3 regions of the Pseudomonas sp. Eth.TT006 genome follow, and region 3 is predicted to be linked to each of the others. Evidence: riboswitches for the same ligand, from Rfam matches in the RefSeq annotation. Region 3 holds a riboswitch; each other region holds the start of a gene.
The links. A riboswitch is a leader RNA that binds a small molecule or an ion and turns the genes downstream of it on or off. The one in region 3 is predicted to bind cobalamin.

Region 1 (9,839 bases), on a different contig from region 3:
GTACAGCTTGCTGCCGTCCTTGCTGGCGATGACGTTCTTGGTCCAATGGTGATTCAGTGTGCCACCCGGCAAGTCGGTGACTTTGATCGGCTGGGTCTTGATCTCGGTCGCACCCGGTTCGTAATGAAAGCGCAGCAGTCGATCGGTATCGGCGACATACAGATCGTTGCCGACCAAGGTCATGCCGAATGGCGAGTTGAGGTTCTGCAGGAACACCGTGCGCGTCTCGGCCACGCCATCGTGATCGGCATCGCGCAGCAGGGTAATGCGATTCGGGCTCGGTACGCCGGCGCCGGCCTTGCCCATGACTTTCTTCATTACCCAGCCACGCACGCCGCTGCTGTCGTCGGGCTTGGGCGGTGCGTTGGTTTCTGCCACCAGCACGTCACCGTTGGGCAACACGTAGAGCCAGCGCGGGTGATCGAGGTCTTCGGCAAACGCGGCCACTTGCGTGCCGGCTGCTGCGGTCGGTTTGCCGCCGGCCGGCCAGCCAACCGCCGGGGCGATGTTAACGGTCGGGATCAGGGTCTTGTTCGGCTCGGGCAGTTTCGGGGCCGGGCCGGTACCGTCGGAGACTTGCAGGCTGGAGGATTCACCGCAGGCGGTGAGCCCTCCGGCGAGGGCGATGACGAGAGCGAGTCGGGTTTTGCGCATTACTGATCTTCCCTATGAATGCATTCCTAATCATAGAGGAGCCTGCGCACCCGATGGTTCAACCGCTCAGCCGCGGGCCTCTTTGAACAGCACGGCGATCCCGGGGTGATAGTTGCCCGCTTCGCTGCGCAATTTGCGGTAGGCGTAGGGGAAATACCAGGCGACGGCGCAGGTGTGTTCCTTCTGCAGGTCGTCGACCATGTCCTGCAACTCTTCCGGGCTGGCGCTGTGCTGGGCCCTTTGCGGGGCGACGAACAGGCAGCCGAGCCTGATGTCGCTGGCGAAACTGATGCGTTTCGCCTCGCTGGTGATGTCCTGCAGTGCCTGGGTCAGATTCAGGTTGTTGACTCGCGGCCAGCGCTGGGTCGCCTGCAGGTAGGCGCGGTCTTCGGCTCCGGCGATAAACAGATCGGCGCGGGCATTGCGTTCGCCGTCCTCGTTCTGCTTGCGCGTGGCCGTGTCGCTCAGCGTGACCAGCTCAGCCATCCAGGCGGCAGCGGAGAGCAATCCGAGATTGGCTTTCTCGTCATGCCAGTAAGGGGGCTCGTTGTCGCCGCGCACCGCGTTGTAGCGATCGATACAGTCAAACCAGCGTTCAAGCATCGGGCGCATGAATTCCAGGCGCGGGTTGCTGATGATCATGCCTTGCATCGTCATCATCCTTATTGTTGTGAGTGCTTTTTCAGTCAAAAGCATGGCTCTTTGATATCACTTGTCTCAGCATGGCACAAGATTGGCGTCAGATAATTGATCGGCGGCAGTTATTCGCTCGACGGCCCCCTCTTTAATTGACGCTCCACCCCCAACCCTCTAACCTTCGCGGCTTGTTTCAGGTGCTCTGTGACGGGTGTCGACAGAGTGAAACAGGGAAGCCGGTGAGGGTTGTCTTCAGACGAAGAGCGATCACACGATCCCGGCGCTGCCCCCGCAACGGTAAATGAGTAAAAGCTGCGCCTTGAGCCACTGCCTCGACAGAAGCGGGAAGGCGCGCAGCCAGGCGATGCGCCGCTCATGAGCCCGGAGACCGGCCTGATCCATCCAGCGGCATCACGGTGGGCGATGCCAGGCTTTTTGCCGTCTATTCTTGTGCCTGCCCGCCGTTATTCAGCCTCAACGGAGAGCTCCCCCATGACCGATTCCCCCGAGCGCGACGCACGCCATCTGGCGCGCATGCAGCGCAAAAAAGCCGTGATCGACGAACGCATCGCCAATTCGCCCGACGAGTGCGGTCTGGTGCTGGTGCTGACCGGCAACGGCAAGGGCAAAAGCAGCTCGGCGTTCGGCATGCTCGCCCGCGCCATGGGCCACGGCATGCAGTGCGGCGTGGTGCAATTCATCAAGGGCCGCAACAGCACCGGCGAAGAGCTGTTCTTCCGCCGCTTCCCCGAGCAAGTGCGCTTCCACGTGATGGGCGAGGGCTTCACCTGGGAGACCCAGGACCGCCAGCGCGACATCGCCGCCGCCGAAGCGGCGTGGGCCGTGTCCCGTGAACTGTTGCGCGATCCGTCGATTGGCCTGGTGGTGCTGGATGAGCTGAACATTGCGCTCAAGCACGGCTACCTCGATCTGGATCAGGTACTCAGTGATCTGCAGGCGCGTCCGCCGATGCAGCACGTGATCGTCACCGGTCGCGGAGCCAAGCCGGAAATGATCGAGATGGGCGACACCGTGACCGAAATGGGCATGCTCAAGCACGCCTTCCAGGCCGGGATCAAAGCGCAGAAAGGCGTCGAACTTTGAATCAACCACGTCACTGCCCGGCGGTGTTGATCGCCGCGCCGGCCTCCGGTCAGGGCAAGACCACCGTTACCGCCGCCCTCGCGCGCCTGCATCGCAATCAGGGGCGCAAGGTGCGCGTGTTCAAATGCGGCCCGGACTTTCTCGATCCGATGATTCTCGAGCGCGCCAGCGGTGCGCCGGTGTATCAACTGGACATGTGGATGGTCGGCGAGCAGGAAAGTCGGCGCCTTTTATGGGAAGCCGCCGGCGAAGCCGATCTCATCCTGATCGAAGGTGTGATGGGCCTGTTCGATGGCACCCCGTCGAGCGCCGATCTGGCGCGGCATTTTGGCGTGCCGGTGCTCGGGGTGATCGACGGCACCGCCATGGCCCAGACCTTTGGCGCCCTGGCGCTGGGACTGGCGCGCTATCAGCCGGACCTGCCGTTCGCTGGCGTGCTGGCCAACCGCGTCGGCACATTGCGCCACGCGCAATTGCTCGAGGGCAGCCTCACTGAAGGCTTGCGCTGGTACGGCGCGCTGTCCCGCGAGACCGGGATCGAACTGCCGAGCCGCCACCTCGGTCTGGTGCAGGCCAGCGAACTGAATGATCTGGACCTGCGCCTCGACGCCGCTGCCGAAGCGTTGGCCAGCAGTTGCGAGGTCGCGCTGCCGCCGGCCGTGGAGTTTGCCGCGCCCACGGTGATCGACGCCGAACCGCTGCTCGAAGGCGTGCGCATTGCCGTAGCCCGCGATGAAGCCTTTGCCTTTACCTACGGCGCCAGTCTCGACCTGCTGCGAGCGATGGGCGCCGAGTTGAGCTTCTTCTCGCCAATCCGCGATACCCGATTGCCCGAGGCTGACAGTCTGTATCTGCCCGGCGGCTACCCGGAATTGCACCATGTCGCGCTGGCGCAAAACACCGCGATGCTCGCGGCGATTCGCGCGCACCACGCCGCCGGCAAACCGCTGCTCGCCGAGTGTGGCGGCATGCTCTATCTGCTCGACGCGTTGACCGATGTCGAAGGCACCCGCGCCGAACTGGTCGGGCTACTGCGCGGCGAGGCGGTGATGCAAAAACGTCTGGCGGCGCTTGCGCTGCAGGTGGTGGATCTGCCGGAAGGCTCACTGCGCGGCCACACCTATCACCACTCGCTGACCAGCACCGAACTGACGCCGATTGCCCGGGGCCTGAGCCCGAATGGCGGACGCGGCGCGGAGGCGGTGTATCGCGAGGGGCGGATGACCGCTTCGTACGTGCACTTTTATTTTCCGTCGAATCCGGGGGCGATTGCTGCGTTGTTTGCGCCAGACCTCAAGGCCGCCATCGCTGGCAAGCCAGCTCCCACAGTGGGCGGTGATTTGCCTGAAGAAATGCATTCCCCTGTGGGAGCTGGCTTGCCAGCGATGGGGCCATGACCGACAACGCCTATTCTGAAGCCGAGCGCGCAGCGGTCTATAAAGCCATCGCCGAACGCCGCGACATGCGCCACTTCACCGGCGGCACGCTCGAGCCTGAACTGCTGCGCCGTCTGCTCGAAGCCGCGCACCAGGCACCCAGCGTCGGCCTGATGCAACCGTGGCGCTTCATCCGTATCAGCGATCGCAAGTTGCGCGGGCAGATCCAGAACCTCGTCGAAGCCGAACGCATCCGCACCGCCGAAGCCCTTGGCGAGCGCAGTGACGAGTTCATGAAGCTCAAGGTCGAAGGCATCAACGACTGCGCCGAAGTGCTGGTCGCGGCGCTGATGGACGATCGGGAAAAGCACATCTTCGGTCGCCGCACATTGCCGGAAATGGACATGGCGTCGTTATCCTGCGCGATCCAGAACCTGTGGCTGGCATCACGCGCCGAAGGGCTGGGCATGGGCTGGGTCTCGCTGTTCGAACCGCAAGCTCTTGCCGATCTGCTGCAATTGCCGGCCGGGGCCAAGCCGTTGGCGGTGTTGTGCCTGGGCCCGGTCAAGGAATTCTATCCGGCGCCGATGCTGGTCCTCGAAGGGTGGGCGCAGGCGCGTCCGCTCCATGAGTTGCTGTATGAAAATTATTGGGGAGTGAGGCAATGAGTGTGGCGTTGTTGAGTGTCGCCGCGGTCGCGCTGGATGCGCTGCTGGGTGAACCGAAACGCTGGCATCCGCTGGTGGCCTTCGGCAATTTTGCCGGGCGCATCGAGCAACGTTTCAATGCGGGTGGGCGCGGCTGGCGCAGTCACGGGGTCACCGCGTGGGTGATCGCGGTGCTGCCGCTGACGCTGCTCGCCACCGCGTTTTCCTGGGCGCCTTACGTCGGCTGGATCGTCGAGATTCTTGCGTTGTATTGCGCGCTCGGCATGCGCAGTCTTGGCGAACACGTCGAACCGGTGGCCAAAGCCCTGCGCAGTGATGATCTGGAAGAGGCGCGTAAACGCGTCGGTTATCTGGTCAGTCGCCAGACCAGCGAACTGGACAGCACTGCGGTCGCGCGCGCCGCTACCGAATCGGTGCTGGAGAACGGCAGTGATGCGGTGTTCGCCGCACTGTTCTGGTTTGTCGTCGCCGGTGCGCCGGGGGTGGTGCTCTATCGTTTGAGCAACACGCTTGATGCGATGTGGGGTTATCGCAATGAACGCTTCGAACGGTTCGGCTGGTGCGCGGCAAAAATCGACGACGTACTCAATTACATTCCGGCACGGCTGGTGGCGCTGACCTACGCGCTGCTGGGCAACACCCGGCTGGCGTGGAAATGCTGGCGCAGTCAGGCGCCGAAATGGGACAGCCCCAACGCCGGTCCGGTGATGGCGGCCGGCGCCGGTGCGTTGAACGTTGAACTGGGCGGTCCGGCGATCTATCACGGCGAACTGCACGAGCGCCCGCAATTGGGCGAGGGCGCGCCGGCGGATGCCGATTCGATTGATCGCGGCTGGCAATTGGTCCAGCGCGGGGTATGGTTATGGCTGCTGATTCTCTGCGTGGGGGCTGAATTCTATGCTTGAACACGGTGGCCGGCTGCGCAAGGCCGCACGCGATTACGGCATCGCCGAGGCCGACTGGCTCGACCTGTCCAGCGGCCTCGCGCCGTGGCCGTTTGCAGTGCCGGAGATTCCGTTGCGCGCCTGGGCACGCTTGCCGGAAACCGACGACGGCCTGGAGCAGGCAGCCTGCGAATGCTACGGCGCGCCGCAGGTGCTGCCGGTGGCCGGTTCGCAGATGGCGATCCAGTTGCTGCCGCGTCTGCGCCGGGCGGGCAAGGTCGGCGTGCTGTCGCCGTGTTATGCCGAGCACGCTGAAGCCTGGCGCCGCAGCGGTTACATCGTGCGCGAAGTGCTGGAGCAGGAAGTCGATTTCTTTCTCGACAGCCTCGATGTGCTGGTGGTGGTCAATCCGAACAATCCAACCGGCCTGAGTCTGACCCCGGCGCGCCTGCTCGACTGGCACGCGCGACTGGCCCAGCGCGGTGGCTGGCTGGTGGTCGATGAAGCGTTCATGGACAACACGCCGCAATTGAGTCTGGCGTCGTACACCCATCTGGTCGGCCTGATCGTGTTGCGCTCGTTCGGCAAGTTCTTCGGCCTGGCCGGCGTACGGCTGGGCTTTGTCCTGGCCGAGCGCAAACTGCTCAAGTTGCTCGCCGAGCAGGTCGGGCCATGGGCAGTCAGCGGCCCGACCCGGGTGCTTGGACAAGCCTGCCTGCAGGACACCGAGGCGCAGACCCGGCAACGTATTCGCAGTGACGAGGCCAGCGAACGCCTGGCGCGGCTGCTCGAACGTTACGGCCTGAAACCGCAGGGCGGTTGCGCGCTGTTCCAGTGGCTGATCACCGAGCACGCGCCTGCGCTGCACGAATTCATGGCCCGACGCGGCATCCTCCTGCGCCTCTTCAGCTACAACAGCAGTCTGCGTTTCGGCCTGCCGGCCAACGCCGCTGAAGAAGCGCGCCTCGAACAGGCGCTGCAAGCCTTTGCCAAGGAATTGAAATGACCACCCTGATGGTGCAGGGCACCACGTCCGATGCCGGGAAAAGCACGCTGGTGACGGCGCTCTGCCGCTGGGCCGCCCGTCAGGGTGTGGCGGTGGTGCCGTTCAAGCCGCAGAACATGGCGCTCAACAGCGCGGTGACGGCCGACGGCGGCGAGATCGGCCGGGCGCAGGCGGTGCAGGCACAAGCCGCGCATCTGCAACCGCACACCGACATGAACCCGGTGCTGCTCAAACCCAACAGCGACACCGGCGCGCAGGTGATCATCCATGGCCGTGCCGTCACCAGCATGAATGCCGTGGCCTATCACGACTACAAAGCCATCGCCATGCAAGCGGTGCTGGCGTCGCACCAGCGGCTCAGCGCGGCGTATTCGCTGGTGATGGTCGAGGGCGCAGGCTCGCCGGCGGAGATCAATCTGCGCGCCGGCGATATCGCCAACATGGGCTTTGCCGAAGCGGTGGATTGCCCGGTGCTGCTGATCGCCGACATCAATCGCGGCGGGGTGTTTGCGCATCTGGTCGGCACCCTGGAACTGCTGGCGCCGAGTGAGCAGGCGCGGGTCAAAGGCTTCATCATCAACCGTTTTCGTGGCGACATCGCCTTGCTGCAACCGGGCCTCGACTGGCTGGAGCAGCGCACCGGCAAACCGGTGGTGGGCGTGCTGCCGTATGTGCTGGATCTGCATCTGGAGGCCGAGGACGGCATCGACCAGCGTCAGACCGACAAGGCCGAGCAAGTGCTGAAAGTGCTGGTGCCGGTGCTGCCGCGCATCAGCAACCACACCGACTTCGATCCGCTGCGTTTGCATCCGCAGGTTGACCTGCAATTCATCGGCCCGGGGCAAGCGATTCCAGCCGCCGACCTGATCATTTTGCCCGGCTCGAAAAGCGTGCGCAGCGACCTGGCGTATCTGCGCGCCAACGGCTGGGAAACGGCCATCAACCGGCATCTGCGTTACGGCGGCAAGTTGCTGGGGATCTGCGGCGGTCTGCAAATGCTCGGCGAGCAGGTGCATGACCCGCTGGGTCTGGAAGGTGCGCCGGGTTCGAGTGTCGGTCTGGGCTTGTTGGCGTTGGAAACCACGCTCGAAGCCGAAAAGCAATTGCGCAACGTGCGCGGGCATCTGGCGCTGGAAGAGGCCGAGGTCAGCGGGTATGAAATTCATGCCGGGGCGACGTCTGGTCCGGCGCTGGAAAACGCCGCGGTGCATCTGGATGACGGCCGTTGCGATGGCGCGCAGAGTCTGGACGGGCAGGTGTTCGGCACCTACCTGCACGGCCTGTTCGAATCGCCGCAAGCCAGCGCCACGTTGCTGCGCTGGGCCGGGTTGAACGATGTGCAGGACGTCGATTACCACGGCTTGCGCGAGCGTGATATCGAGCGGTTGGCGGATTTGGTGGAGAAGCATCTGGATACCGGTTTACTGCGTCAGTTCTGTGGGATTTAGGTTGCCTGTACTGACCTCATCGCGGGCAAGCCCGCTCCCACAGGGAAGTGAGGTGTTTGAACCACCGCGATTACTGTGGGAGCGGGCTTGCCCGCGATGAGGCCGGTCGCCCCGATACATAACTTTCAGGATGTCCCATGCTCCAACTGATCCTCGGCGGCGCCCGCTCCGGCAAAAGTCGCCTCGCGGAAAAACTCGCCAGCGACAGCCATCTGCCGGTCACCTACATCGCCACCAGCCAGCCGCTGGACGGCGAAATGAATGAGCGCGTCGCCCATCACCGCGCCCGGCGTCCGGCCGAATGGGCGCTGATCGAAGAGCCACTGGAACTGGCCCGCGTCCTGGCGGAAAACGCCAGCGCCGAGCGTTGCCTGCTGGTGGATTGCCTGACCCTGTGGCTGACCAATCTGCTGATGCTCGATGACGCCGAGCGTCTCGCCGCTGAGCGCGAAGCCCTGCTCGACTGCCTGGCGTCATTGCCGGGGCAGATCATTTTTGTCAGCAACGAGACCGGAATGGGTGTCGTGCCGCTGGGCGAATTGACTCGCCGCTACGTCGATGAAGCCGGTTGGCTGCATCAAGCTCTGGCTGAGCGCTGTCAGCGTGTCGTCCTGACCGTCGCCGGCCTGCCCCTGACCCTGAAAGGACCTGCGTTATGACCCAAGCGTGGTGGTTGAACCCGTGCCAATCGGTGAATACCGAGATCGTTGAACAAGCGGCGGCGCGCCAGCAGCAACTGACCAAGCCGGCCGGCTCCCTCGGTCGCCTCGAAAGCGTGGCGGTGCAACTGGCCGGATTGCAGGGGCAGATCAAACCGACGCTGCAGCAGGTGTGGATCACGATTTTTGCTGGCGATCACGGCGTGGTCGCGGAAGGCGTTTCGGCGTTCCCGCAGGAAGTCACCGGGCAGATGCTGCTCAACTTCGTCAGCGGTGGCGCGGCGATCAGCGTGCTGGCACGGCAGCTCGATGCGCAACTGGAAGTGGTCGATCTGGGCACCGTGACGCCTTCGTTGAATCTGCCGGGCGTGCTGCACCTGAATGTCGGCCCGGGCACGGCGAATTTCGCCAAAGGCGCGGCGATGACTCCAGCGCAGGGCGCGCTCGCCTTGCAGGCCGGTCGCGACAGCGTGCTGCGCGCCAAAGCGGCGGGTGCACAGTTGTTTATCGGTGGCGAGATGGGCATCGGCAATACCACCGCCGCCAGTGCACTGGCCTGCGCCTTGCTCGACTGCCCGGTGGCGCATCTGACCGGTCCCGGTACCGGGTTGAATGCCGAGGGCATCAGCCATAAAGCGCAAGTGATCGAACGCGCGCTGGCGCTGCACGCGGCGCAGCGTGGCGACGCGTTGCAAACCCTGTTCAACCTCGGCGGTTTTGAAATTGCTGCGCTGGTCGGCGCGTATCTGGCCTGTGCTCAGGAAGGCGTGGCGGTGCTGGTTGACGGTTTTATTTGTACAGTCGCCGCACTGGTTGCGGTGCGGCTGAACCCGGCTTGCCGCGACTGGCTGCTGTTCGGCCATCGGGGTGCCGAGCCGGGTCATCGCCATGTGCTCGAAGCGCTCAGCGCCGAACCATTGCTGGAACTTGGTCTGCGTCTGGGTGAGGGCAGCGGGGCGGCGTTGGCCGTGCCGCTGTTGCGCCTGGCCTGCGACCTGCACGGGCAGATGGCGACGTTCGCCGAAGCGGCGGTGGCGGATCGTCCGGCATGACTTTGCGTCTGGACCTGCTGCGCCACGGTGAGACGGAACTGGGCGGCGGTTTGCGCGGCAGTCTCGATGATGCGCTGACTGAAAAGGGTTGGGCGCAGATGCGTGCGGCGGTGGTTGGAGGCGGGCCGTGGGATCGCCTGGTCAGCTCGCCGCTGCAGCGTTGCGCGCGGTTTGCTGCAGAGCTGGGCGAGCAACTGAATCTCCCGGTGCATCTGGACAAGGCTCTGCAGGAGCTGCATTTCGGGGCTTGGGAAGGGCAGAGCGCTGCGGCGTTGATGGCGACCGACGCCGAGGCGTTGGGGCGGTTCTGGGCTGATCCCTACGCCTTCACGCCGCCGCAGGGTGAGCCGGT
Region 2 (9,839 bases), 170 kb from region 3:
GTTGCGTGGCAAACAATTCGAGGCGTTCGCGGGTATCGCCGGCGGTGCGCCAGACTTCGTCGCTGACTGAAACCAGCTCATCGGGACGCGGGCCGTTCCACGGATCAGCCAAGGCACAATCCAGCGGATCGAAACCGAGTTCGAACGCTTTGGCCAACGCACGTAGCAGACTCGACTGCGCGCCCTTGCCATCGCCACGCGGAATGCGCAGCAACGCCAGCAAGGTGTCGATGCGCAAACGCCCGCTCGGCGATTCGCCGAATATATGCAGGCCATCGCGTATCTGCGACTCCTTCAGATCACACAGATAAGTGTCCAGGCGCGGCAGCCAGATCGCCGCGTCGGCGTCGCTGTCCAGATCGGCATCGAGTTGCAGTTCGCGGTCGATTTGCGTTTCACGCACCAGTTGCAGGATGTCGCGCTGCAGCTCACGGGCGCGGCGCGGGTCGAGCAGTTGCGCTTCGTAATACTCGTCGGCCAGCAGCTCCAGATTGCGCAGCGGGCCGTAGGTTTCGGCGCGGGTCAGCGGCGGCATCAGGTGATCGATGATCACCGCTTGCGTACGTCGTTTGGCCTGGGCGCCCTCGCCCGGGTCGTTGACGATAAACGGATAAATGTTCGGCAGCGGCCCGAGCAGCGCATCCGGCCAGCAGTTTTCCGAGAGGCCGACGCCCTTGCCCGGCAGCCATTCGAGGTTGCCGTGTTTGCCGACGTGAATCACCGCGTGTGCGCCATAGGTTTCGCGCAGCCAGAAATAGAACGCCAGATAGCCGTGCGGTGGCACCAGATCCGGATCGTGATACACCGCGCTCGGATCGACCTGATAACCGCGCGCCGGCTGAATGCCGACGAAGGTCAGGCCGAAGCGCAGACCGGCAATCATCATCCGCCCGTCGCGGCACATCGGGTCGTTGTGCGGCGCGCCCCAACGTTCCAGCACCGCTTCGCGATTGGCCTGCGGCAGCGCATTGAACATCGCCAGATAGGCGTCCATCGCCAGGCTTTGCTGACACGGACGCAAATCGATGCTGTCGAGATCGTTGCTGACGCCGCCGAGCAGTTGCTGGATCAGCGCAGTGCCGCTGTCCGGCAACTCAGCCGTCACCGGAAAGCCTTCGGCCTGCAGCGCACGCAAGATGTTCAGCGCCGCTGCCGGGGTGTCGAGGCCAACGCCATTGCCGATACGGCCGTCGCGCGTCGGGTAGTTGGCGAGAATCAGCGCGATGCGTTTTTCCGCGTTGGGCAGGCGCGCCAGATCGCTCCAGCGCCGCGCCAGTTCGGCGACGAAATCCATGCGTTCGGGCTGCGCCCGGTAGCAGACCACATCGGACTGACTGCGCTCGCTGCGCCAGGCCAGATCCTTGAAGCTGATCGGCCGGCTGATGATGCGTCCGTCGAGCTCCGGCAAGGCAATGTGCATCGCCAGATCCCGAGGCCCGAGGCCCTGTTCGCTGGCGCGCCAGCCCGGTTCGTTGTCCTGGGCGCAGATCGCCTGAATCACCGGAATATCACGGCGGAACGGCCGCAGATGCGGCGCCTCCGGGCTGGACTGGGCGAACCCGGTGGTGTTGAGAATCAGCGCCGCCTCGACCGCGTCCAGCCAATCCTCGACCACGCTCAGGCAACCGGGCTCTTTGAGGCTGGCGACCGCGATCGGTAAGGGATTGAGCCGCGCGGCCTGCAAGCGCTGGCAGAACACATCGATGAACGCGGTGTTCGCCGCCTGCAAATGCGAGCGATAAAACAACACCGCCGCAACCGGCTGACCAGGCAGCCAATCGGCCTGCCAGTCGCTCAGTGCGGCGGTGTTTTTCTGTGGGTGGTAAATCGCCGTGCGCGGCAGCGCTTGCGGCTCGCCCCAAGCGTAGTCGCGCGCCAGCCAGCGATTGGCCAGGCAATGGAAAAAGTCCAGCGCGTTGCCCATGCCGCCCTGACGCAGAAACTGCCAGAGACGATCACGATCTGCGGCGGGCACCGTGCTGCGGTCGCTGAGTTCCGGATCGGGACGATCATCGCCCGGCACCAGAATCACCTGCACACCGCGCGCGGCCAGCTCCATCAACCGCTCGACGCCATAACGCCAATAAGCGATGCCGCCGTGCAGCGAGATCAGAATCACCTTGGCGTGGCGCAGCACCTCGTCGACATACAGATCGACCGAAGCGTGATTCTGCACCTGCATCGGGTTGGCCAGGCGCAGGCTCGGGTAATCCTCGGGCAACTGCTGCGCCGCTTCGGCGAGCAGCGCCAGACTGGAGTCGCCGCTGCACAGGATCACCAGCTCGGCGGGGGTTTGGCCAAGGTCGGCGATGTTGTCATCCGACACAAAACCGCCGGGCTGGGTCCTGAGCAGGTGCATGGTTTAAACGCTGAGCGCGGCGCGCAGTTGCGCTTCGAGTTGCGCGGCGTCGAGTTCCTGACCGATCAGCACCAGACGGGTGACGCGCGCCTCCTCGGCGCCCCACTGACGGTCGAAGTGCTTGTCGAAACGCGTGCCCACGCCTTGAATCAGCAGGCGCATCGGTTTGTTCGGGATCGCCGCGAAACCCTTCACACGCAGGATGCCGTGCTGTACCACCAGCTGCGTCAGCGCGTCGAGCAACAGGCTCTCATCGGCTTGCGGCAGTTCAATGGAGATCGAATCGAAGGCGTCGTGATCGTGGTCATCGTGATCGTCATCACCGTCGTGGTGGTGATCGTGATGGCTGTGGCGGCTGTCGATGTGTTCTTCGGAACCGGCACCGAGGCCGATCAGCACGTCGAGCGGCAGACGGCCGTTGCTGGCTTCGATGATTTTTACCGCCGGCGGCAGTTCTTCGGCGACTTCAGCACGTACGCGCGCCAGATCTTCCGGGCTGGTCTGGTCAGCCTTGTTGAGGATCACCAGGTCGGCGCTGGCCAGTTGGTCAGCGAACAGTTCGTGCAGCGGCGATTCGTGATCGAGGTTCGGGTCGAGTTTGCGCTGGGCATCGACCTGATCCGGGAAGGCGGCGAAGGTGCCAGCGGCCACCGCCGGGCTGTCGACCACGGTGATCACCGCATCAACGGTGCAGGCACTGCGGATTTCCGGCCACTGGAACGCTTGCACCAGCGGTTTTGGCAGGGCCAGGCCCGAGGTTTCGATGAGGATGTGATCGAGATCGCCGCGACGGGCGACCAGTTCGCGCATCACCGGGAAGAACTCTTCCTGAACCGTGCAGCACAGGCAGCCGTTGGCCAGTTCGTAGACGCGGCCGGTGGCTTCTTCTTCGGTGCAGCCGATGGTGCATTGCTTGAGAATTTCACCGTCGATACCCAGCTCGCCGAACTCGTTGACGATCACCGCGATACGGCGGCCCTGAGCGTTGTCGAGCATGTGCCGCAGCAAGGTGGTTTTGCCCGAGCCGAGGAAACCGGTGACGATGGTGACGGGGAGTTTGGCCAGTGTTTTCATCGGTATGCCTTTGGCAAAGCGGCGGGCATACGGGACGAGATCCGCTGCGAGCGTGCGCGCGGAAGAATTCGCCACCGGATCACCCCGCCCGGTTGTAGTGAGAAATCGGTCACGAGGCAGGTCTCCTGGCTGACGGTGTTCGGACCTTGGGCCCGGCATTCGCTGCGCCTTCCCGCTGGCTCTGGATTGAGCTGGCAGTGGCGTGGCAGCGAACATCACCGTTCACAGTTGCGGGGGCAGCCGCGGCTTTGACCGCGTTCCCTTCTTAGCTTCGGCATCGCCGAAGAACCTCGAAAGTGCAAGGCTACGCATCGTGTTGGGGTGGGTCAATGGGCTTTTGGGGTTGTTTGAGTTGGGGGCAGATCCGTTGCTGCGGGTGTCGCGGCTGGCGCTGAGTCCCTTTTTTGAAACGCCAAAAAGGATCAGTGGTTTTGGGTTTGTCTGGATTGGGGGCATATCCATTTCTTCGGGTGCTGCCGCTGGCGGTTTCGCTCTTACAGCGAGTCACCTTTTCCAGACGCCGAAAAGGTAACCCAAAAGGCTTGCCCCGGCGTACGGCACTTCGCTGAGGCTCAGTGTTCCCTCGCTACGGTGTCCATCAGGGGGCATCGCCTACGGTTTGCTTCGCTGCACCTCCTCTCGATGTATGCGGCTGCGCCGCACGGCGCTGCGCGCCTACCCCCTGATGGACACCTACGCTCGGCCTGCCGATGGGGCGGGAAGTCAAAAGCCAGATCAAGAGCCAAAGCCAAAGCCAAAGCCAAAGCAGATCAAAAGATCGCAGCCTTCGGCAGCTCCTACATGGGATGCGTTCAAAGAATTCGGTCGGCTGGCAGGCCGCCATCGCGAGCAGGCTCACTCCTACAGTTCAGATCGCGTGCAACCCATGCGGCGAAGCCGCCCCACTCAACAGGATGAGCGTTAGCTCGGCTGCGGCTTTTGATCTTGATCCACGGGCGACGTCGGGAGGCTGAGTGGAGGGATTGATCCGGGGGTGGGAGCGCAGCGACCGTTTGGCGCAGCCAAACACAGCGAGAGGAGGTGCAGCGAAGCAAACCGTAGGCGCTGCGCCCAGATCAATCCCGGAGCGAAGGGACCCCGAGCCCCAGCGAGCGGGCCGGACGTAGGAGCAAGCGTTTTTTTGCTTACTTTTTTTAGGCGTTTGTAAAAAAAGTGAGTCGCCGTAAGGGCGAAACCCTAAGTGGCCGTTACCGCAGCAACGGATATGCCCCCAATACAAGACAATACAACCCATCCAATTGACTCAAATCCCCAGCCCATGCTCTCCTACACAACTTGTTACGGGTGCCCTTCACAGGGTGAAACGGGAAACCGGTGAATCATGTGCTTTACTCAAAGCCATGTCAGTCCGGTGCTGCCCCCGCAACGGTAAGCGAGCGAAGCGTCAGATCCACTGTGCCGGTATGGCATGGGAAGGTGATGCTTGCAGGTCGGCCCCACGCCAACCCCTCGCGAGCCCGGAGACCGGCCCGCAACACACAGCGCGCACCTTGCGCCGCTGACCACGACAACCCGCGGTGGGCGGGCGCTGTTCGACCCCCTGCGTGCCTGACTCGCAGGGGTCTTCATGCGCTCCGTTTACCCGCTGACATTCCAGAGGGAAGCGCTATGTCGATCATCAGCAGCACCGGCAGCACCACCGCCAAAATTTCCAGCACCAGCACCTTGACCCAGCGCCTGACAGCGGCGATCTTCGCCTCGATCCTTGGTGCAGGCCTCGTCTACTTCGCCGGTTTCTCGCACATCGAAGCGGTGCACAACGCCGCCCACGATACCCGCCACAGCGCCGCGTTCCCGTGCCACTGAGACCTGCCGACATGATCAAGCGTATCGCGCAAACTGCAGGTTTCACCGGCCTGCTGGCCGCCCTGCTGCTGACCTTGCTGCAGAGCTTTTGGGTCTCTCCACTGATTCTGCAGGCCGAAACCTACGAGAAATCCGAACCGGTGGCGGTTCATGAACACGCCGCTGGCGTGGCTGCGCACAGCCACGACGCCGAGGCCTGGGAGCCGGAAAACGGCTGGCAGCGGGTGGTTTCGACCACTGGCGGCAATCTGGTGGTGGCGGTCGGTTTCGCGTTGATGCTCGCCGGTCTTTACACCCTGCGCGCCCCAACGAAAACCTCGCAGGGCCTGCTCTGGGGTCTGGCCGGATACGCGACTTTCGTCCTCGCCCCGACCCTCGGCCTGCCGCCTGAGCTGCCGGGCACTGCAGCGGCGGATCTGGCGTCGCGGCAGACGTGGTGGATCGGCACCGCCGCCTCTACCGCCGTCGGCCTGGCATTGATCGTGTTCAGCCGTCAATGGCTGATGAAGCTGCTGGGCGTGGCGATTCTGGCCGTGCCGCACGTGATTGGCGCTCCGCAACCGGAAGTGCATTCGATGCTCGCACCGCAAGCCCTGGAAGCGCAGTTCAAAATCGCTTCGCAGCTGACCAACGTGGCGTTCTGGCTGGCTTTGGGCCTGATCAGTGCCTGGTTGTTCCGCCGCAAGAACGATGGTCAATACCACGCATGACCGCTGACCGCGCAGCGCCGACCTTCGTGGTCGGCCTCGGCTGCCAGCGCGGCTGCCCGGTCAGTACCCTGCGCGCGCTGCTCGATCAGGCGTTGCAGGCGCATCGCATCGAGCTGCGAGCGATCAGAGCCTTGGCCAGCATCGATTTGAAGCGCGACGAGCCGGGCTTGCAGGAGCTCGCCGCGCAACTGGCGTTGCCGCTGCAGTATTTCAGCAGTGAACAACTGGCCAGCTATCAGCCACGCCTGAGTCATCAGTCACAGATTGCCTTCGAGCGCACCGGTTGCTATGGCGTGGCGGAAAGCGCGGCACTGGCGCTCGCCGAACAACTGATTCAAGCCCCGGCAAAACTGCTGATTCCCCGGCAAAAATACGCTCAGGCCACGCTGGCGTTGGCCGGTGCCGCGTAAAACCCCGATAATCACCCTGTTTGATCATGAGCAATCTTCATCTGAAGCACTGCCCTGCCCCGTTTTCCACAGGATTTATTCATGACTGTCTATTTCATCGGTGCCGGCCCCGGCGATCCGGAATTGATTACCGTCAAAGGCCAGCGGCTGATTCGCCGCTGCCCGGTGATCATCTACGCCGGCTCGCTGGTGCCGGCCGCCGTGCTTGAGGGGCATCAGGCCGAAACCGTGGTCAACAGCGCCGAATTGCACCTGGAGCAGATCATCGATTTGATCAAAACTGCCCACGGCAAAGGCCAGGATGTGGCACGGGTGCATTCGGGTGACCCGAGCCTGTATGGCGCGATTGGCGAGCAGATTCGTTATCTGCGCGAACTGGATATCCCTTTCGAAATCATCCCCGGCGTCACCGCCACCGCTGCCTGCGCAGCCTTGCTCGGCGCCGAACTGACCCTGCCGGATGTATCGCAAAGCGTGATTCTGACCCGTTACGCCGACAAGACCGCGATGCCCGTCGGCGAAGAGCTCGGCAGCCTGGCGCAGCATGGCGCGACCATGGCGATTCATCTGGGGGTCAACCATCTGCAGAAAATCATCGCCGAACTGCTGCCGCATTACGGCGCAGATTGCCCGATCGCGGTGATTCACCGGGCGACGTGGCCGGATCAGGATTGGGTGCTGGGGACACTGGAGGACATTGCCGCGAAGGTTGAGGCCAAAGGGTTTCGGCGTACGGCGTTGATTCTCGTGGGTCGGGTGCTGGGCAGTGAGGTGTTCAGCGAGTCGTCGCTGTATCGCGCGGGGCATGCGCATCTTTACCGGCCCTGAGTCGGAGGATTTTTGTGGCAAAGTGCAAAACCTGTGGCGAGGGGATTTATCCCCGATGAACTGCGCAGCAGTTGCTTTTTTGGGGCTGCTTCGCAACCCATCGGGGATAAATCCCCTCGCCACACAGTTGTCGCTCTGATTAATTCAGGGCATAAAAAAACGGCGCTCACGGACGCCGTTTTTCATATTCGCAGCGAACACCTTACTCAGTAGTAGGCGTTTTCTTTCTGCGTGTGGTCGGTCACGTCGCGGACGCCCTTGAGCTCGGGAATGCGCTCGAGCAAGGTGCGTTCGATGCCTTCCTTCAAGGTTACGTCGGCCTGGCCGCAGCCTTGGCAACCACCGCCGAACTGCAGCACGGCGATGCCGTCCTCGACCACATCGATCAGGCTGACCTGACCGCCGTGGCTGGCCAGCCCCGGGTTGATCTCGGTTTGCAGGTAGTAATTGATGCGCTCGTTGACCGGGCTGTCGGCGTTGACCATCGGCACTTTGGCGTTAGGCGCCTTGATGGTCAGCTGGCCGCCCATGCGGTCGGTGGCGTAATCGACGACGGCATCGTCAAGGAACGCTTCGCTGAACGAGTCGATGTAGGCAGTGAAGCTTTTCAGCCCCAGCGCGGTATCTTCTGGCTTTTCTTCGCCTGGCTTGCAGTAGGCAATGCAGGTTTCGGCGTACTGGGTGCCAGGCTGGGTGATGAAGACACGGATGCCGATGCCCGGGGTGTTCTGCTTGGAGAGCAGATCGGCCAGGTAATCGTGGGCGGCGTCGGTAATGGTAATAGCGGTCATGGAAACTCCTCGCAGGCTTGGGCGCAGTTTACGCCAATCGTTGCGCCGGACAAAGTCCTAGTATTTTTGTCGGGAAAGATTTTCCTCAGGCACGTCGTCGATTCGCGCCCTGAGCCAGCAACAACGACTGCGCTTTCCACCCATTACGAGCCGATACCTGTAGGAGCTGCGGCACGCTGCGATCTTTTGATCCTGTCGTTGGAAGATCAAAAGATCGCAGCCTCGTTGCACTCGACAGCTCCTACAGGGGTTTGCGGTGTTGCCTGGAGTTGGGACAGCACCCCCATAGCAAACGATCAAAGATTCTCGTAGCGGTTCATGTCCAGCACGGCCTCTTCCACCGGATCGGTTTCGTGGATGTACTGGCTCAAGTCGTGGAAATAGAACCAGAATTGCGGATGACTGCGGCGGATCCCCCAGCGTTCGACGATTCTCTCGAAACGTTCGGCGTCCTTGGCGCTCTCCATGGCATCGACAAACTCCGGCACTTGCCCGGCCGGAATGTTGAAGATGAAGTTCGGGTAACTGCTGAGCACGCCCGGGTAGAGGGTCAGGGTGTCGAGCCCCGGCTGATAGCGCCGGGATTCGCCCAACAGGAACGCCACGTTGCTGTGCGCGCGATTGCGCAGCAGGCTGTAGACCTCGCGTTTGCCGCTGCGGGTCTCGATGCGCAGCATGCTGGCCTCGGGCAATTGGTCGATGACCTTCAGCCCGGCTGCCGGGCGCGAGGTCAGGCGGCTCAGCGCCTGTTCGGCGTTTTGCAGCGCCGGGTCGATGTTGGGCCGCGAGCAATAGGCACCGTCACAACGGTTGATCGGGTCCGGCCGCGCATTAAGGTCGCCATAGCGCGCCAGCAGTTGCATGGCGAAGTCGTATTTCGGGTGTTTCGGATCGAGTTTCAGCCCGGTGGGCTTGTCGTCATCGATGGCCTCGTAATCGAGCCACATCTTGAACTGGCCGCCGTCCTGGTACCAGTCGTCGAGGTAATCCTCGCGAGAGTCGGCCGGCATCAGGCGCAGGAAGTTCTGCTCGGCGCCGTTGCGGATCAGGTCGAAATACAGGCGGGTCTGCGCCTGATGGGAGACGTTGCCGAACACATCGAAATTCACCGCCAACTGATAATAGGTGCGCTCCAGCAGCGGGTAGTCGAACAGCCACATGGTTTGCGGCACGTCGCCGATCAGGCCCTTGGTCACCGAGGCGCTGTCAAAGTGGCGGAAAATGCTCAGCAGCGCGTTGTCGTTACCGGCCCAGAGGGTCGACCAGCTTGGTGGCGGCTGATCGGCATAGCTGTCGCGGCGCAGCGCCTCGTACTCGTTACGCTTGTCGCGGTAGTTGATCCACAGGCTCAGCACGCTGCCAACGTCATCGTTCTGCCCCGGCATCGCCAGCAATGGCGTGGCTTGGCCGCGGTAGTTCGGATCGGTGATGTACAGATCGTGTTCCGGGGCCTGGAACAGCGCCCAGAAGTTGTCGCGGATCACGTCGGTGGCGATCTGTCCGCGGCACACCGGCCCGCGAATGAAGGTGCGCACGAAGTATTCGGCGTTATCCAGCATGAACTGGTACCGCGCCTGCGCCGGAATCGCCTCGAACGTGGCGAACGGGTTGGCCCGGCTCTGCGGCCCGTATCCCGGCAGCGCATTGACCTGCCAGTTGCCGCTGTAGAACAGGCTCTTGACCCGCGACATCTTCGCCGCGCTCAGCGGGTAGGTGATGTGGGTCTTGTGCACGATCACCCCTTGCACCGGCCACAGGCGGTAATACATCTGCGTGCCCGGGTCGTCATTCGGGCGCCGGGTAGCGATCAGGTCGATCGGCTGGCCGCTCGGCGTGCGCG
Region 3 (9,839 bases):
GGCGATGTGCACCCGTTGCCGTTCGCCTCCGGACAAGCCGCGCCAGATGCGATCACGCAGGTGCACCGCATCGACATCCAGCAGCGCCTGCTCAACGATTGCACGGTCGGCCGACGACCACGGCTGTAACGCCGACAGCCACGGCGTGCGCCCGAGGGCCACCGCGTCATACACGCGAATGCCGTCGTCGGTGTCGGCCTGCTGTTCCACCAACGCAAGTTTTTGCGCAATCGCCCGGCGGGTCATCTTCCCCAGTCGCTGCCCCTCCAGCAGCACTTCGCCGGCACTCGGCGTGCGCAACCCTGCGAGCAGTTTGAGCAGGGTCGATTTGCCCGCGCCGTTGGGGCCGACGATGCCCAGGGTTTCGCCTTGCCGAACGCTCAGGCTGACGCCGTTGAGCAGCTCGGCGCCGCGCACCTTGAAGCGCAGATCGGTGCAACTCAAGACGTTCATCGAACACCTCGGCGACCAACCAGAATCAGGGCAAACACCGGCGCACCGACCAGCGCGGTGATTACCCCGACCGGAATCACCTGGCCTTTGATCAGCGTGCGCGACAGCACGTCGGCAGCGATCAGAAACAACGCGCCGCCCAAGGCACTGGCGGGCAACAGACGCGCATGCCCGGTGCCCAGCAACAGCCGCGCCGCATGCGGAATCACCAGACCGACAAAGCCGATCGAACCGACAATCGACACCATCACTGCGGTCACCAGCGCTGCGCAGCCGATCAGCACGAACTGCACCCGCCGCACCGGAATGCCGAGGGACGCCGCCGAGTCCGCGCCAAAAGTGAACGCATCCAGCGCCCGCCGATGCCACAGGCACACCGCCAGCCCCGCCAGCGCGACCGGCACCGCCAGCCACACCGACGGCCAGCGCACGCCGCCGAGATTGCCCAGCAGCCAGAACATGATCCCGCGCGCCTGCTCGGAACTCGCCGAACGGGTGATCAGAAACGCCGTGAGCGCGTTGAACAACTGCGAGCCGGCAATCCCCGCCAGAATGATCTGCCCGGTGCCATTGGCGCTGCCGCTGACACGGGCCAGGACAATCACCAGCACGAACGCGGTCACTGCACCGGCGAAGGCGCCGACCGACAGCGAAATCACCCCGGCGCCGACGCCCAGCAAGGCAACCATCACCGCACCGGTCGAGGCGCCGGCGGAAATCCCCAGCAGGTACGGATCGGCCAGCGGATTGCGCAGCAGCGATTGCAGAATCACCCCGCAAGTCGCCAGCCCGGCACCGCAAGCAGCGGCGACCAGGGCGCGGGTCAGCCGGTAGTTCCAGACGATGCCTTCGTCGATGGGATCGAGCGCATGGCCGGCGGCCCACAGTTTGTTGGCCAGCACCTGCATGACCACGTCCGGCGCAATGGGCGTTTCGCCGATGGCCACACCCGCAATGACCGCGATCAGCAGAATCAGCAGGGCCAGCGACAGACGGATCAGGCTTTTGCTCATTGCGGCAGGTCGTAGCCGTTGATGGCGGCGGCCAGTTGTTCCAGGCCATCGAACATGCGCAGGCTGGCCTGCAGGGCCATGGCGTCGAGGATGATGATGCGGTTGTTTTTCACCGCGTCCATGTTGCGCGTCACCGGGTCGCTGCGCAGGAAGGCGAGTTTTTTCTCGTAGTCGTCAGCGGGGAAGCGTCGGCGATCCATGCGTGCGATCACCAGAAAGGTCGGGTTGGCCTTGGCGATGGTTTCCCAGCCGACGGTCGGCCACTCCTCATCGGACTCGACGATGTTGCGCACGCCAAGCGTGCTGAGCATGAAGTCAGGCACGCCTTTGTGGCCCGCGACAAACGGCTCGACGTTGAGTTGCGCACTGGAAAACCACACCAGCGCGCTAAGGTCTTTGTGCTTCACGGTTTGCGCGGTGGCAATCGAGCGGGCGAGGCTGGCCTTGAGTTGGGCGTTGAGCTGCTCGCCACGGTCGCGCACATCGAAGATTTCGGCCAGCTGACTGACGCTTTTGTAGATCGTCTCGATGCGAAACGGAGCGAGCCGCGTGCCGTCGGCGCCGACCAGATTGTCTTTGGCTTCGCAGTCGGACGGCAGCAGATAAGTGGGGATTTGCAGCTCATGAAACTGCTCGCGGGTGCCGACCGCGCCTTGCGGGCCGACCATCCACTCCAGTTCCACGGCGACCAGTTCCGGGCGTTTACCGATCACCGCTTCGAAGCTCGGCTCGTTGTCGGCGAGGCGCTCAATGCTCTCGTTTTGTGCTTTGTATTGCGCCAGGACGTTGTTGAACCACAACGAGGTGCCGACCACTTTGTCGCTCAGGTCCATGGCGTAGAGCATTTCGGTGGCGGCCTGGCCGATGCTGACGGTGCGGCTCGGGGCGTGCTGAAACGTCAGCGTGCTGCCGCAGTTTTCGATGGTCAGCGGATAGTGCCCAGGCGTTGCGTGGGCGAGGGCGCTGAAGGCCAGACCGGTGATCAAAGTGGCAACGCGGGGCAGCGACATGCGGCAGTCTCCAATGGAACCGTACGGGGAGCGGGCGCGTACGGACTGGAAACACATCATGGAACGCCGCCGGGACAGCTGCGCAAGGCCGGCCATCCCACAACAATGCGCGCGGCACGATGTCCTTCCCGGACACCCCGCCGGTTAGTGAATTACTCGGCCGGCAGGTCTCCTGACTGATGCGTCATCGCCCGGGCTCCGGCCTTCCCGGGTCTTCACCCAGTGGCAGTCGTGGAGCAGGCTCGGCACCTACAGTTGCGGGGGCAGTTCCGATCAATGCGCGGCGCGCACCTCGGATTCCCTATTATTCCCGTTCGGGAACCGGCGCCGGCATGGTAGCGGATAGTGCTGAGTAAAGGGAGTTGCAATGCACAGGATCCATGGAAGAGAACCCTGTAGCGAGGGGATTTATCCCCGATGGACTGCGCAGCAGGCCCGTTTTTTGGGGCCGCTACGCGACCCATCGGGGATAAATCCCCTCACCACAAGAGATCCTTGTCTGGAGAAGTTGCGGGGGATCAGTGCTGGCTCATCAAACCGTGCAGCACGCCCAGACGCAGACCCGGTTCGGACGGGAGCATTTGCGCGATGCCGAACGCCTTGAACGCGGCAAGCATGATCGCCAGACCGCCGGGCAGGATGCTTTCGCGATGCGGCTGCAGGCCGGCGAGTTTCAGCTGGCGCACGTTCTGTACCTGCAGCAGCAACAGCGACAGGCGAAGCAGGCCGGCATAGGTGATGCCGTCCTCGGCAAAGTCGTTGAGACGGTTGGCCTTGAGTACTTTGGCGAGCATGCGCGCGGTGCCGGAGGAGCCGATGGTCTGCTGCCAGCCCTGCGCGCGATAACGCCGGGCGACTTTTTCCAACTGCAGGAGGGCGAAGCGCTCGGCTTCCTGCAGGGCGGCGGCGGAAATCTCGCCGCCACGGAAAAACCGCGCGCTCAACGTACCGCTGCCGATGGCGATGCTTTCGGTCAGCAACGGTTGCGCGCCCTGGCCGAGGATCAGCTCGGTCGAGCCACCACCGATGTCGACCACCAGCCGCAGGTCGTGCGCGTCGGGCAGGGTGTGGGCGACGCCGGCGTAGACCAGTTGCGCCTCTTCGTGGCCGGAAATAACATCGATGCGAAACCCCAGATGCTTTTCCGCGCTGGCGAGAAACAGCGGCGCATTGTCCGCCTCGCGCACGGCGCTGGTGGCCACAGCGCGTACACGGCCCGGTTCGAAGCCGCGCAGCTTCTTGCCGAACCGCGCCAGCGCCTGCCAGCCACGAGTCAGCGCCAGGGCATCCAGCGTACCGCCGTCAAAGCCCTCGGCGAGGCGCACCGGTTCGCGCAGGGTTTTCACTTCCTGGATCTGCAGGCCCTTCCGGCTGCGCACCGACTGCCCGATCATCAGGCGAAAGGCATTCGAACCCAGGTCGATGGCGGCAAACAGTGCGTCGTCGTCTTTCATGAGAGTCCTTGCAAACGTGCGGCGATGACTCGCGGTGGCGAGGAGTGTGCCGTGCGGTTGATGACATCCTGATGACGCGGGTGGGGCGCTTCGATGAAGGTAAGCCTGTGAAATTCCTGTAGGAGCTGCCGCAGGCTGCGATCTTTTGACTTTGATCTTGTGAAAAGCAAGATCAAAAGATCGCAGCCTTCGGCAGCTCCTACAGGGATCGGGTTTGCAATCTCGACGGGGTGTTGGGTAATATACGTTCCATATACACAACGTATCGGATTCGTTTATGGGTATCGTCAAGATTTCCGAGGACATGCACGAGAACCTGCGCATCTCCAGCACTGCCCTCAGCCGCTCGATCAACGCGCAGGCCGAGCACTGGATGCGCATCGGCATGCTCGCCGAGCTGCACCCCAACCTCGACCACAGCGCCATTTGCCGCTTGCTGATCCGCGCCGAACAGAACGGCGGGCTGGATCTGCATCAACTGACTCAGGAAGCCGTCAGCGCATGAGAAACCCGATCAAGATCAACACCCCCGCCGAGATCGCCCAGTCACGCGCCGCCGGCCAACTCGCCGCCGAAGTGCTGGCGATGCTGGTGCCGCATGTGCAGGCCGGGGTGACCACCGATGAGCTGGATCGGCTGTGCAACGACTACATCGTCAATGTGCAGAAGGCGATTCCGGCCAACGTCGGCTATCACGGCTTCCCGAAAACCGTCTGCGCTTCGGTCAACGACGTGGTGTGTCACGGCATTCCATCGGGCACGCCACTGAAGGACGGCGACATCCTCAACCTCGACATCGCGGTGATCAAGGACGGCTGGTTCGGCGACACCAGCCGCATGTACGTGGTCGGTGAGGCGACGCCTGAAGCGCAACACCTGATCAAGACCACGTACGACGCCATGTGCGCGGGCATTCGCGTGGTCAAACCGGGCGCGACACTGGGCGACATCGGCCATGCGATCCAGAGTCTGGCGGAGCGGGAAGGCTTCAGTGTGGTGCGCGAGTATTGCGGGCACGGCATCGGCAAGGTCTATCACGATGAACCGCAGATTCTGCACTACGGCTTTCCCAATCAGGGCATGAAGCTCAAGGCTGGGATGATCTTCACCGTCGAACCGATGCTCAATGCCGGCAAGCGCCATGTGAAGAACATGCCGGATGGCTGGACGGTGCTGACCAAGGACGGCTCGCTGTCGGCGCAGTGGGAGCACATGGTGGCGGTGACGGAGACCGGGTTCGAAATCCTCACGGCGTGGCCGGATCAAATCGAAGGCTATGCCCCAATTACCTGAACACCACTAAACCCCTGTGGGAGCGGGCTTGCTCGCGAAGAGGCCGTGTCAGTCAACATCTCCATTGCATGACACACCGCATTCGCGAGCAAGCCCGCTCCCACATTTGGAATGCATTCCTGTAGGAGCTGTCGAAGGCTGCGATCTTTTGACTTTGATGGTTAAAAAACAAGATCAAAAGATCGCAGCCTGCGGCAGCTCCTACAGGGGGCTCAGTGGGCCCCGGCGGCTTTGTTGAGGTCGCCTTCGGTCCACTCGGTATACACGCAGGCATCCGCCGTGGCCCAGCGCACGCGCACCGGATCCCCGGCCTTGAGCGGCATGCCCGCGGCCGACAAGGCCTTGACCGTCATCGACGTCCCGCCCGAAGTGACCACGCTGCAAGTCTGGCTCTCACCAAGAAACAGCACTTCCACCACCTGCGCTGACACCTCATTCCAGCCCGCCGCCAACGGCTCTTCGCTGGCCTGCTGCACGCTCAGCGCCAGAGCTTTTTCCGGGCGCACCATCAGCAGCACATCCTGATCGGTATGCAGTCCGGCGGTCAGCCGAATCGACAGCGACTGCCCCTCGAAATTCGCCGCCGCGTTGCCTTGCGCCTTGAGCTTGAGGAAGTTCGAGTTGCCGAGGAACGAGGCGACAAACGCATTCGGCGGGTTCTGATACAGGTCATAACCGCTGCCCAGACCGACAATCTTGCCGTGACTGAAAATCGCGATGCGCTGCGACAGGCGCATGGCTTCTTCCTGATCGTGGGTCACGTAGACGATGGTGATGCCCAGGCGCCGATGCAACTGACGAAGTTCATCCTGCAAATCCTCTCGCAGCTTTTTATCCAGCGCACCGAGCGGTTCGTCCATCAGCAGGATGCGTGGCTCGTAGACCAGCGCCCGGGCGATGGCGACCCGTTGCTGCTGGCCGCCCGAGAGTTGCGAAGGGCGGCGATGGGCGAACTGTTCGAGCTGCACCAGTTTCAACATCGCGTCGACGCGCTTGTCGCGTTCGGCGGTGGCGAGTTTGCGGATCGCCAGCGGGAAGGCGATGTTGTCGCGCACCGACAGATGCGGGAACAGCGAGTAGCGCTGGAACACCATGCCGATGTCGCGTTTGTGCGGCGGCACGTTGACCAGTGACTGGCCATTGACCAGGATCTCGCCGCTGCTCGGCGTTTCGAAGCCGGCGAGCATCGACAGCGTGGTGCTTTTGCCCGAGCCGCTGGAGCCGAGGAAGGTCAGGAACTCGCCGTCCTTGATCTCCAGCGAGATGTTGTCGACGGCGGCAAAGTCGCCGTAGTGCTTGTTCAGGTTGCGCAGGCTGACCAGGGGTTTGTCGTTCTGCTGGGATGCGTCTTTAATCACGGCACTCATGTCGTACTCCTGGGCGCTCAGGCGCTGATTTCGTTGCGCCGGCGCAGGGCGGCGGCGATCACCATGACCAATACCGACAGGCCGATCAGCAGCGTCGAAGCGACGGCGATCACCGGGGTCAGGTCCTGGCGCAAAGTGGTCCACATTTTCACGGGAAGGGTTTGCAGGGTCGGGCTGGCCATCATCACGCTGAGCACCACTTCGTCCCACGAAACCAGGAAGGCGAAGAGGGCGCCGGCGACCATCCCCGGACGGATCGCCGGAAAGGTCACCTTGAACACCGCTTGCAGGCGCGAGGCGCCGCAGATCACCGCGGCATCTTCAATCGACTGGTCGAACAGCTTCAGCGAGTTGATGATCGAGATGATGGTGAACGGCAGCGCGACGATCACATGGCTGACCACGAAGGCGAACATGGTCCCGGTGTAACCGAGCTTGAGAAACAGCGCGTACACCGCCACGGCGATGATCACCAGCGGCACGATCATCGGCAGGGTGAACAGGCCGTAGAGCATTTCCCGCCCGGGAAAACGCCCGCGCACCAGGGCAAACGCGGTCGGCAACCCGAGGGCCACGGCGCAGATCGTGGTCAGCACCGCGACCTTGAGGCTAGCCGCTGCGGCGTTCATCCAGTCAGCGTTGGAGAAGAACTGGCCGTACCATTTCAGCGTCCAGCCCGGCGGCGGGAACACCAGCCACTGCGACGAACCGAACGACAACAGCACGATGAACACGATCGGCAACAGCAGGAACAGACCGATCAATCCGGTGGTGGCGTAGAGGCCGAAACGCATGCGCCGGCTCATGGCATTGGGAGTCAGGAGCATTTCGGCTTACCTCGCGTTGCTGGCGCCAACCGGGGATTCCGGCTGAAGCTTCAGGTAGAAGTAGAACAGCACCAGCGTGATCGCGATCAGCAACGCGGCGCCGGCACTGGCCAGGCCCCAGTTGAGGAACGATTGCACCTGCTGAATGATGAACTCCGGCAGCATCATGTTCTGCGCTCCACCGAGCAGCGCCGGGGTGACGTAGTACCCGAGCGACATCACGAACACCATCAACCCGCCGGACGCCAACCCCGGCCGGCACAGTGGCAGGAACACCCGGAAGAAGTTGGTCCACGGACTGGCGCCGCAGATCGAGCCGGCCTGCAAAATCATCGGGTCGATGGCCTGCATGGTCGCCTGCAGCGGCAGGACAATGAACGGGATCATGATGTAGCTCATGCCGATCACCACGCCGGTCAGGTTGTGCACCATTTCCAGCGGCTGATCGATGATGCCCAGCGCCATCAAGGCCTTGTTGATTACCCCCGAGGCTTGCAGCAACACCAGCCACGAATAGGTGCGGGCGAGCAGGCTGGTCCACATCGACAGCAGCACGATATTGAGGATCCAGCGCCCCCAGCCGCGCGGCACCAGCGTGATCGCCCAGGCCAGCGGAAAGCCCAGCAACAGGCTGAAAATCGTCACTAGCCCGGCCACCGAAAAGGTGTTGAGCAGCACCCGGGCGTAGGCCGAGTTGGCGAACAGTTGTTCATAGTTGCCAAGGCCCGGCGTCGGTTCGAGCACCCCACGCAACAACAGGCCAATCAACGGCGCCAGAAAGAACAGCCCGAGGAACAGCAGCGCCGGCAGCAGGTTGCCGGCGCCGCGCCAGCGTTGTCTTAAAGACGGGGTTTGCTGCATCGCAACCGCCTGGGTTCCTGGGGCCGGACCGGCAGCGCGCGCGGCGCTCCCGGTGGCAGTGGAGGGACGGGACGCGGTGGCCGCCATTTTCATTTGACCAGCCATTCGTTCCACCGTGTCGCGATGGCTTGACCGTTCTTGGCCCAGTACGCGAAATCAAGGGTGATCTGATCCTTAGCGTAGGCAGTCGGCAGGTTCGGGGCCAGCGTCGAATCCAGACGCTGAACACTGTCGAGGTTGACCGGGGCGTAGGCAGTCAGGTTGGAGAAGTCGGCCTGGCCTTTGGCGCCGCTGGCAGCCGCGAGGAACTTCATCGCCGCGTCCTTGTTTTTCGAGCCTTTTGGAATCACCAGAATGTCGGCCATGACCAGGTTCTGCTTCCAGCTCACGCCGACCGGCGCGCCGTCTTCCTGCAAGGCGTGAATGCGACCGTTCCAGAACTGGCCCATGCTTGCTTCACCGGAGGCCAGCAGTTGCTGCGACTGCGCGCCGCCGCCCCACCAGACGATGTCTTTCTTGATGGTGTCGAGTTTCTTGAAGGCGCGGTCGAGGTCGAGCGGGTAGAGCTTGTCAGCCGCTACGCCGTCGGCCAGCAGCGTCAGTTCGAGCACGCCGGGGCTTGGCCATTTATAGAGGGCGCGTTTGCCGGGGTAGGTCTTGGTGTCGAACAGCGCGCTCCAGTCCTGCGGCTTGTTGGCGCCGAGTTTGCCCTCGTTGTAGCCGAGGACGAAGGAGAAGAAGAACGAGCCGACGCCGTAATCGCTGACGAAACGCGGGTCGATCCTGTCGCGCTGGATGGTCTTGAAGTCGAGGGGTTCGAGCAGGCCTTCGGCGGCGGCGCGCAGGGCGAAGTCGGCTTCGACATCGACCACGTCCCACTGCACGTTGCCGCCTTCGACCATGGCCTTGAGTTTGCCGTAGTCGGTCGGGCCATCCTGCACCACGGTGATGCCGCTGGCCTTGCTGAACGGATCGGCCCAGGCCTGTTTCTGCGCATCCTGGGTGCTACCGCCCCAGCTGACAAAGTTCACACTCTCGGCGGCCATCGCGGCCTGACCGGTCACGCTCAGCAGTCCCGCAAAAAGAATCGCGGTTGCAGCTTTGTTCAACACCATTTTTACGCCCTCATTGTTGTGTTTTTGAGCGGGCTTGCGTTGTTGCCCGCCTGTCGGGAGCAGTAGCTGGACGGCTTTTTCGGTCGTCCGGTCTATGGAATATCATATTATGGTATTCCAAGCTTTGTGCAAGCACTTTGCCTTACCGGTTATCTGGCGAATACGCTTTTTTGTGGTTCGAAGAAATGAATCTGAAATGCAAAACCCATGTGGGAGCGGGCTTGCTCGCGAAGAGGGCGTGTCATTTGACATGGATGTCGACCGATCCACCGTCTTCGGGAGCAAGCCCCCTCCCACATTTTTAGCGTGGCCGACCGGGGGTTATTCGCTGAACGGAATACTCTCAACCACCTCCAGGTCATACCCGGTCAGCCCCGCATACTTCAGCGGTGGCCCGAGATGGCGCAGCTTGCCCACCCCGAGGTTCTGCAGAATCTGCGCCCCGG

Region 1: it holds a riboswitch for cobalamin, as region 3 does, so the genes downstream of both, cobO (cob(I)yrinic acid a,c-diamide adenosyltransferase) here and ACXR0M_RS07240 (ABC transporter substrate-binding protein) in region 3, are expected to answer to the same signal.
Region 2: it holds a riboswitch for cobalamin, as region 3 does, so the genes downstream of both, cobW (cobalamin biosynthesis protein CobW) here and ACXR0M_RS07240 (ABC transporter substrate-binding protein) in region 3, are expected to answer to the same signal.

What each region holds. Positions count from the first base shown of each region.
Region 1 is NZ_JBTJEN010000015.1:12,656-22,494, reverse strand. Features, by position in the region: gene ACXR0M_RS21615 (PQQ-dependent sugar dehydrogenase) at 1-654, opposite strand, end outside; gene ACXR0M_RS21610 (hypothetical protein) at 721-1,305, opposite strand; cobalamin riboswitch at 1,469-1,701, shown strand; gene cobO (cob(I)yrinic acid a,c-diamide adenosyltransferase) at 1,783-2,394, shown strand; gene ACXR0M_RS21600 (cobyrinate a,c-diamide synthase) at 2,391-3,791, shown strand; gene bluB (5,6-dimethylbenzimidazole synthase) at 3,788-4,438, shown strand; gene cbiB (adenosylcobinamide-phosphate synthase CbiB) at 4,435-5,343, shown strand; gene cobD (threonine-phosphate decarboxylase CobD) at 5,336-6,328, shown strand; gene ACXR0M_RS21580 (cobyric acid synthase) at 6,325-7,776, shown strand; gene cobU (bifunctional adenosylcobinamide kinase/adenosylcobinamide-phosphate guanylyltransferase) at 7,914-8,435, shown strand; gene cobT (nicotinate-nucleotide--dimethylbenzimidazole phosphoribosyltransferase) at 8,432-9,487, shown strand; gene cobC (alpha-ribazole phosphatase family protein) at 9,484-9,839, shown strand, end outside.
Region 2 is NZ_JBTJEN010000003.1:114,959-124,797, forward strand. Features, by position in the region: gene cobN (cobaltochelatase subunit CobN) at 1-2,359, opposite strand, end outside; gene cobW (cobalamin biosynthesis protein CobW) at 2,363-3,433, opposite strand; cobalamin riboswitch at 3,532-3,741, opposite strand; cobalamin riboswitch at 4,720-4,941, shown strand; gene ACXR0M_RS06585 (CbtB domain-containing protein) at 5,063-5,260, shown strand; gene ACXR0M_RS06590 (CbtA family protein) at 5,272-5,970, shown strand; gene ACXR0M_RS06595 (cobalamin biosynthesis protein) at 5,967-6,380, shown strand; gene cobM (precorrin-4 C(11)-methyltransferase) at 6,462-7,208, shown strand; gene nfuA (Fe-S biogenesis protein NfuA) at 7,415-7,999, opposite strand; gene ACXR0M_RS06610 (fatty acid cis/trans isomerase) at 8,296-9,839, opposite strand, start outside.
Region 3 is NZ_JBTJEN010000003.1:285,406-295,244, reverse strand. Features, by position in the region: gene ACXR0M_RS07250 (ABC transporter ATP-binding protein) at 1-453, opposite strand, end outside; gene ACXR0M_RS07245 (FecCD family ABC transporter permease) at 450-1,466, opposite strand; gene ACXR0M_RS07240 (ABC transporter substrate-binding protein) at 1,463-2,476, opposite strand; cobalamin riboswitch at 2,622-2,817, opposite strand; gene ACXR0M_RS07235 (Ppx/GppA phosphatase family protein) at 2,995-3,930, opposite strand; gene ACXR0M_RS07230 (ParD-like family protein) at 4,208-4,435, shown strand; gene map (type I methionyl aminopeptidase) at 4,432-5,223, shown strand; gene ACXR0M_RS07220 (ABC transporter ATP-binding protein) at 5,436-6,590, opposite strand; gene ACXR0M_RS07215 (ABC transporter permease) at 6,608-7,417, opposite strand; gene ACXR0M_RS07210 (ABC transporter permease) at 7,424-8,371, opposite strand; gene ACXR0M_RS07205 (ABC transporter substrate-binding protein) at 8,368-9,393, opposite strand; gene ribBA (bifunctional 3,4-dihydroxy-2-butanone-4-phosphate synthase/GTP cyclohydrolase II) at 9,715-9,839, opposite strand, start outside.